2 regions of the Halalkalibacter sp. AB-rgal2 genome follow, and region 2 is predicted to be linked to the other one. Evidence: riboswitches for the same ligand, from Rfam matches in the RefSeq annotation. Region 2 holds a riboswitch; the other holds the start of a gene.
What was found. Region 2 has a riboswitch for magnesium ahead of mgtE (magnesium transporter). Riboswitches for the same ligand answer to the same signal wherever they lie in the genome.
Positions count from the first base shown of each region.

Region 1: it holds a riboswitch for magnesium, as region 2 does, so the genes downstream of both, ACERJO_RS08860 (magnesium transporter) here and mgtE (magnesium transporter) in region 2, are expected to answer to the same signal.

Region 1 covers NZ_JBGUAV010000008.1:90,741-95,181, reverse strand. The annotation lists gene mgtE (magnesium transporter) at 1-10, opposite strand, end outside; gene ACERJO_RS08870 (MgtC/SapB family protein) at 41-751, opposite strand; gene mgtE (magnesium transporter) at 928-2,289, opposite strand; gene ACERJO_RS08860 (magnesium transporter) at 2,603-2,929, opposite strand; M-box (ykoK) riboswitch at 3,163-3,331, opposite strand; gene ACERJO_RS08855 (cation diffusion facilitator family transporter) at 3,411-4,316, opposite strand.
Region 2 covers NZ_JBGUAV010000001.1:283,668-288,108, reverse strand. The annotation lists gene ACERJO_RS01305 (sensor histidine kinase) at 1-695, shown strand, start outside; gene mgtE (magnesium transporter) at 834-2,195, opposite strand; M-box (ykoK) riboswitch at 2,452-2,621, opposite strand; gene ACERJO_RS01295 (MFS transporter) at 2,837-4,111, shown strand; gene ACERJO_RS01290 (FAD-dependent oxidoreductase) at 4,210-4,317, shown strand.

The sequences.
Region 1 (4,441 bases), on a different contig from region 2:
CCTTTTTCATCTTCCCTACCTCCTTTCTATCAATTGATCATCAATGTTCAATTTCAACAGAGATGACATGATCAATTTTTTTAATCAAATAATAAATTTCAGTTGTATATTGTTTTTCTGGTGCTGATACCTTCAATTCTATTTTTTGATTGCCGTTCTCTAAATCCTTCAACTTCAGATTTCGGATCGTAATGTCACTTTTTTCTTGCTCAGATAGGCCCTGATCTTTATGTTCAATAGCTTTAACTAATTCCGTAATCTTCAAGTTCGGCTCCATTATGACTTTTACAAGGACGTCTCGTTGACGTAAGGCAGGTGGTCCAATGATTTTTAAGACAGGAGGAATGACATTAATCGCTAAAATCATCAACACTATAGCGGTAATAGGCAGAAAATAAAAACCAGCCCCAACAGCAATGCCTAATCCAGAAGCTGCCCAAATAACCGCAGCGCTTGTTAACCCTGAAATGATATCGTTATTTCTTCGCAAAATGACACCGGCCCCTAAGAAACCAACACCACTCACAATTTGAGCAGTCAAACGCATAGGATCCATTGCATGATAGGTCGGAGTAGCGAATTTGTGAAAGGATTCAATTGAAACAATTGTAATCATACAGCTCGCCACGCAAATGATCATACACGTTTTTAACCCTAATGGCTTATGCTTCAATTGACGATCTATCCCTATCAACAAACCTAAGAACAAAGCAAGAGCTAACTTCATGACAATTTCTACTTCAAATAACATTGAACTCACCTTCTCCCATCAATAAGATAGGACTCTCCCATCTCATTTTCCATAATATATATAACTAAGATCACTGAAAAAGAAGCATCATTCATTTCCAGTGACCTTTTACGAATAAGCGAACTCCCTCTCGAATGTGAGATGCATACATTTTAGAAAGATACAACATAACCGATTTACAAGAAATCAAGAAGTGCCGTTGCAATTGAGAAATAAATTAACAATCCAAGGATATCGTTAACTGTCGTAATAAATGGGCCTGAGGCGATAGCAGGATCAAGCTTTAACTTATTAATGATTAATGGAACGGTCGCTCCGATCACAGTCGCTATACTAAGTGTACAGAAAATTGAAAACCCAACAATCAGCGCGAGCACCCAGTGCTGATACATAATCGTAACGGTAATCGCTAATACAGCCATACATATTAAGCCGAGCATAATACCTGTACCGAACTCTCGGCGAACCATCTTTCCAATACTCCCTTTTTTAATCGTGCCAAGTGCTAAACCACGGACTGCAACAGCTAGTGATTGCGTACCCGTATTACCAGCTGAATCCATAATAAGCGGGATAAAGACTGCCAATAAGACAATTTCTTCTAATGTTTCTTCAAATTGCCCAATGACCCCAGCTGTAATAAGTCCAAAAAACATGAGCATAATAATCCATGGCGAACGTCTGCGAGCGGCCTTTAACGAACTAACATTTACATCCGTTGCCCCTTTTGCTGCTGAAATTTCTCCAAAATCCTCCGTTGTCTCTTCTTCAAGAATATCAATGACATCATCTACCGTAATAATTCCGACTAAATGATTTTGCTTGGAAACAACAGGAACAGCTAAGAAATCATATTTCTTAATTAATTGAGCAACGTCCTCTTGGTCCATATCATCATCGACAGAAACGACTCTTGTCCCCATCACATTTTCAATCGTTTCAGTCGGCTGTGCTGTAATTAAATCTCTTAAAGAAATAACACCAACTAATTTTTTTACATCATCAACGACATATAAATAATAGATCGTTTCCGCATCAGGAGCATCCTTTCTTAGCGTATCAATGACATTTGATACTACTTCAGTTGATGTAATACTAACAAACTCCTTCGTCATGACAGCACCTGCTGTTTCAGGAGCATATGCCAACAATTCTTTTACTTCCTGCGCCTCTTCTTGATCCATTCTCTGTAAAATATCTTCTGCTTTTCCACCTGTCATAACTTCTAAGAAATCAGCGACATCATCAGCAAACATATTGTTAAACATCTCAGATGAGTACTGTTCATCTAACTCTTGATAAATACGCTTCTGGTCATCAATTTCTAATCCTTCAAAAATATGAGAAAAATCTTCAGCTGTTAAATAGTCATAAACACGTTTTCTTCTAGCATCCTCTAATTTAATAAAGAAATCGACCTGATCAGTTGGATGCAATTCTAAAAAGGTTTCTAAAAATTGTTTATGATCCCCGGCTTCGAGTGTATCTAAAATGAGCTGTTCATATTGCTCACGGTTTTGTGCATTTAATTTAACCATAATGAATCCTCCTTCATAGGGTTCCTTCCTACCAATAAACACACGGCACGATTAATATCGTTACAATTTCATGCCCCTCGTTAAACATGAGAAAGGAACCCTCTTTCATAGTCTTTTTCTGAAGCGATGATTTATACTTCCATCATCTCTTCATACCACACCTTCATATTCACAAAACACAATTACAATTTAAAAATGACGTTTATAAGGAATTCCCTTTTAGCATGTTTCAAAACAAAAGCTATTCGTATGAGATCGAAATGATTAGATTTAAACTTCGAACCACAAATACCCGAAAGTATTTGTCATTTTTTTACATCACATGCGCTAATAGTGTGGTTGCTAAGCCAAAGTAAATGAACAGACCTGTAACATCTTTAATAGTCGTAATGAAAGGGTCAGAACCAGCTGCTTGATCAAAGCCCAATTTAACTAGGATGTATGGAATTAAAAAACCAATCGTTGTCGCAATTGTAATCGTAAAGAATAAAGAGAGACCAACGACCAATCCTAGTGCAAATATCCCTTGCCAAAAGTAAGCGATGAAACAAGCTGTTATCCCTAGAACCGACCCCATACTAATCCCGACAAGTACTTCTTTCCCTAAATGCTTCTTCCACTTTTCAAATTTGACATGAATTGGACTTCATGTCATCTTTATTTTCATTTTCCTTCACATACTTCATACATGACTCGGGTTCAGGACCACTATCCAATTCACATCACCTCCAACTGCCTCGCTAAGTATTGAAAGGAAGCCAACAAAAAAAGACATCTTCAACGAATGAAGATGTCTTTACACGCAGCAAAATTAGGCAGTATCCAGCGATCAACATAAACATGCCAACCATTCAGACACAGCAAACTAAGCGTCTATTCCCTCCATTCGTAGAGCTTTAGCACTGTGCGGCATAGGATCTATGATCCAGCTACATTAAGAACCACCTTATGTCGATAGTTCCTGTTGACCCATTGGCGTCTTTGGACGTTTTTGGGCAGCAGCGTATCTCCTGCACAGGAGCCTCACCTAACGAGGTATTTAATTAACAATGCAAATGCTACAGCAGAATGTCTATGCTGTCAATATTTTTTTAATAAATATAAAATAAGGCTCAGGCCAGTTATGTAGCAGGACGATCCATTTGATAAGGATTAATGTGGATCATGACCTTCTTAACCGTTGAATGTTCCGACATTAGCGCTTCTTTAACTAATTTCGAAATACGATGCCCTTCCTCAACACTTAAGTGAGATCCTACACTTACCTTCAAGTCAATTACAATATAATGGCCGTGTGTTCTTGCTAACAATTCATCGACTCTCATAACACCTTTCACCGAACGAACCGTCTGTAAAAATGGAGTTGTCTTCTCCGGGGCTAGTACTTGCTCCATCATAATCATGCTTGATTCCTTTGCTAAGCTGTAGCCAATTTTTATAACCAATAGTGAAACGAGAATACCCGCAATCGGGTCTAAGTAAATTAAGATAGGGATATTTAGATATTCACCAAATATCGCTCCTAATACCCCAACAAATGCCGCGATGGAAGAAAGAACATCTGAACGATGATGCCATGCTTCAGCTAACAAAACGGAGCTATTTATTTTTTTCGCTAAGCGATATTTGTATTGAAACATCACTTCTTTGGCAACAATCGAGATCACAATCGCGATGAGGGCTATTCCGCCCGGTGCTTGAGGAGCCTGTCCCCACACCCCTTGCACAGAGGATACCGCAATCTCAATTCCTACGATAATCAAAAGCAGGGCAACAATAATCGTAGCGACATTTTCTGCTTTTCCGTGACCATACGGATGATCTTTATCAGGAGGCTTTTGTGCAGTACGCAGCCCAGCTAGCACGGCAATTGAACCCGCTACATCCGATGCAGAATGAGCAGCATCAGCAATAAGCGCCCGACTCCCTGAAAGCCAGCCAACGATACCTTTCATGATAGCTAACAATGCATTAACCACAATCCCTATCCATGTCGCTACCTCCGCTTGTTTAAACTGATTATCCACCTTTTTATACACCCCACTTCGATACGATCTTCACCCTTTTTCTAGGTGCTTTTACATCCTATCAGATGAATATCGTGTGGGTCTACAGCAACCTTTTTGTGAGGTTGAACACTTCTTACTCGCAG
Region 2 (4,441 bases):
GGGGATTTAGTTATATTTCTAGAACGGCTCTCCTCCAAAGAAATGAATTAAAGCAATCATATGAAAAGTTGAAAGAAAGTGCCATTAAGTTAGAAGAGAAAGCATTAGTTGAGGAAAGAATGCGTTTATCTAGGGAAATGCACGATACAATCGGACATACACTTGTGACAGCATCAGTCGGTCTCGAAAAAAGCAAGCAGCTTTTTCGATATCATCATCATGATGATGCGTTCATGCAGCTTAATCACGTGCACAATCATATTAAAATAAGCTTAGATGATGTTAGACGTGCCATTCACACCCTACATGTTCGTAAATCCTTTATTGACTTTGAGCAAAGCTTACACAATCTTATTAAAGAAACGAAAAAGAATGCTGGCGTTCATATTGACGTACACATCGATCCGATGCCACATTTAACACCCGAACAAGAACGAACCATTTATCGTGCCTTGCAAGAAGGCATCACAAACGGAATTCGTCATGGTCAAAGTACCCTTTTTGATTTTCAACTAACGGTTGACTCTAATACCATTACATTTCGTTTAGAGGATAACGGTACTTGCCCAGAGAAGATTCATTTTGGATTTGGCTTATCAGCAATGGCCGACCGTGTAGCGAGCATTAACGGGAGAATGACTGTAATGCAAACAGAAAAGAAACATGCGCTTCTTCAGCTAACGTTACCCCTTTAAACAAATAATAAGAGGGACATGGCGCTTTGAAAGGACATCATGCTATTAGACTAAAATGTCTAACTAGCATTAGGCAAAATGAAACTCTCTTAATAAAAATAGGCTTCACTTCCTAAGTAAATGAAGTGAAGCCTATTTTTATAAATATTGTAGTAAGGCTGTAGCAATTGAAAAGTAAATGAGTAGACCTAAAATATCATTAACTGTTGTAATAAATGGACCTGAAGCAATAGCTGGATCTAGCTTTAACTTATTGATAATAAGAGGAACCGTAGATCCGATAACAGTCGCAATACTTAACGTACAAAAGATCGAAAAACCGACAATGAGTGCCAGCACCCAATGCTGATGCATAATGGTGACGGTAATACTAAGGACAAGCATACAGATTAATCCTAGCATGATTCCAGTTCCAAACTCTCGTCTTATCATTTTAGCAATGGTCCCTTTTTTGATCGTTCCGAGCGCCAGTCCTCGAACAGCAACAGCTAATGATTGTGTTCCTGTATTACCAGCGGAGTCCATAATTAATGGGATAAATGCCGCTAACAAGACAATCTGCTCTAACGTATCCTCAAATTGCCCAATCACTTCCGCTGTAATCAATCCAAAGAACATTAACATAATAATCCAAGGTGAACGTTTTTTCGCGGCTGTTATCGCACTTACATTAACATCCGTCGCCCCTTTAGCCGCCGAGATTTCACCTAAATCCTCTGTCGCCTCTTCCTCAAGAATATCCATGACATCATCAACAGTAACAATCCCTAGCAGACGTCCTTGCGATGAAACAACTGGGGCAGCTAGAAAATCATATTTCTTAATCATTTTTGCTACTTCTTCCTGTCCCATATCGACAGGAACAGAAACAACTCTTGTACTCATCACAGTCTCAACCTTTTCATTCGCTGGAGCTGTAATCAAATCTCGTAACGACAGCACCCCTACTAGCTTACCTAGCTTATCAACGACATATAAATAATAAATCGTTTCTGCATCTGGACCTTGTTTACGTAGCTTTTCAATAACAGTAGCTGCCACATCCATTGATGATATACTAATAAACTCCTTCGTCATTACTGCTCCCGCTGTCTTCGGGGTATATGAAAGGAGTTCACGTACCTCTTTGGCTTCCTCCGCTTCCATCTGATCTAAGATAGCATTCGCTCTTGCTTCATCTAACCGAGATAAGAACATCGCCACATCATCTGCAAACATTTGATCAAACATTGATGTGAAATAGCGTTCATCCAATTCTGAGGCAATCATCTCTTGAACGTCAAACTCAAGACCTTCAAAAATTTCACCAAAGTCTGCCGGTGACAAGTATGCGTATACCCGTTTTCGATTGAATGGATCTACTTTCAGGAAAATTTCAACTTGATCCGTTCGGTGCAATTCTAAAAAACGCTCTCGAAATAAGGCCATTTCTTCATTTTCAAGTAAATCTAATATCTCTTTCTCGTATTGCGCACGGTTTGTTGAATCTAATCGTACCATCGTCTTCCTCCTCTTTATAGAGGGGTTTCCCTTATTAGGCTATGTGGAATGAACCCCTCCACATTTCTATTGTCTTCATTGAACAACTCTTAATCGACTCCGGTTCAGGACTCAGATCCATCCCACATCACCTCCATTTACGAAACTTGTAATTGTAAATCATCAAAAAGCACCTTCACGAATGAAGGTGCTAAATAACGTCAAAATAACGAACAACAAATACCTATAGCGGTATATTGTTACATTCAACTATTTCATCCTTCCTCCATTCGTAGAGCTTTAGCACTGTACGGCATAGGAATTAGTATTCCAGCTACATTAAAAATCACCTTATGTCGATGATTCCTGTTGACCCATTGGCGTCTTTGGACATTTTTGGGCAGTAGCATATCTCCAGCACAGGAGCCTCACCTAACGAGGTATTCAATTTCACCCTATGAATGATAGCAGACTAAAATTAAAACTGTCAAACTCTTTTATCTTAATAAGATAAGAAGGCTCCTCATTTATTGTTTGAATATTAGACGATTTATCAATAAGATATAAGAATGAATAGCCGTTACTTATTCTATGTACCATGCATTTGATTTGTGAGAATCATTTTATTTATATTTAAACAATTACTCAATGAGGTGGACATCTTGGTCAATCGATTTCAATCTTTTTTTTATGGCTGGATCATTGTTTTTATAGCCGGACTAGCCGTGTTTTTCTCAGGTCCTGGTCAAACATATTCGAATTCTATTTACATTACAGAATATATCGACCACTTCGGCTGGTCTAATACAGAAATATCTAGTATCTATTCCATTGCTACATTTTGTGCAGGGATTTTAATGATGTTTGTTGGTAGGATGGTCGATAAGATCGGTCAAAAGAAGATGTTGATCTTTGCTGGTGTCGCATTAGGGTTAGCTTGCTTTTATAATAGTATCGTTTCAAATATTTGGATGATGGCCATTGGTTTTTTCTTTATTCGCTTGTTTGGACAGGGCAGTATGACGTTAATTCCAAACACCCTTGTGCCCCAATGGTTCATCCAAAAGCGTGGGCGTGCGTTAAGCTTTATGGCAATCGGTGGTTTTGCCAGCGCCGCCTTTTTTCCATTAGCAAATGCGTGGCTTATTCAACGCTGGGATTGGCAAACATCTTGGCAAGTATGGGGTGCACTGCTTCTATTTTTGTTTGTTCCTCTTGTTATACTATTTGTCCGCAATAAGCCTGAGGACATTGGCCTCAAGCCAGATGGCTTGACTCTACGTAAGAATAAAAATCAAAAACAACCTATTCCTATAGCTGAAGTAGATTGGACGTTACAAGAGGCAAGAAAAACGTTAGCATTTTGGGCGCTCATTGTATGTGTTGGGATTCCGGCTCTCGTAAATACTGCAATCACGTTTCATCTAGTATCCATTTTTCGAGAAAATCACATCACACCTGAAATTGCAGCAACCGTTTTAAGTTTAATGGCCATTATCGGATTCCCAATCTCACTCATCTCTGGTTTCATTTTAGAAAAAGTCAAAACTCGGACTTTATTAATTGTTATATTTATTTTAGAAACAGTCTTACTTCTCCTCCTTCTTATCACCCAAAATGTGCTAACAGCTATTATATTTGGAGTCATTTGGGGAATGGCTAGTGGATTAGAACGTATTACAATCAATATTGTATGGCCCAACTACTTTGGCCGTAAATATTTAGGAAGTATTAAAGGAGTCGCCGTTACAGTAACCGTGGTCGCTTCTTCATTTGGACCATTACCGCTCGGCGTTGGTTATGATGTATTACAATCATATACACAAGCTCTAGTTCTCATTATGCTCTTTCCTATCATTGGATTAATTGCAGCTACTTTAGCAAAAAAGCCTGTAAAGGAAGTTGACTCGACAAGATCGAAGTATGTAGCTCCGTAATTTATTTTAGCCGTTGAGAACGTGGTGTTCTCAGCGGCTTCTCAAATCCAATGTTTCTCTATTTTTTGATGGGGAATATATCGAAGTAGGTGGTGAGTATGATAAACGCAGATGTCTGTATCATCGGTGGAGGAGTTACTGGTCTTTCACTTGATCTACGTTTAGTACAAGCGAATATTCGCGTTGTTGTCGTAGAACGTGAATAAGAAAGCAGTCACTTATACAAAGGAAGAATTAATTCAACCAAAAACTATCCATCCTTGAAAAACTTTCGTGTACTAAAAGATATATTACATATTGAAAGACCGTTAGTTCCTAATCGAGCGAGCG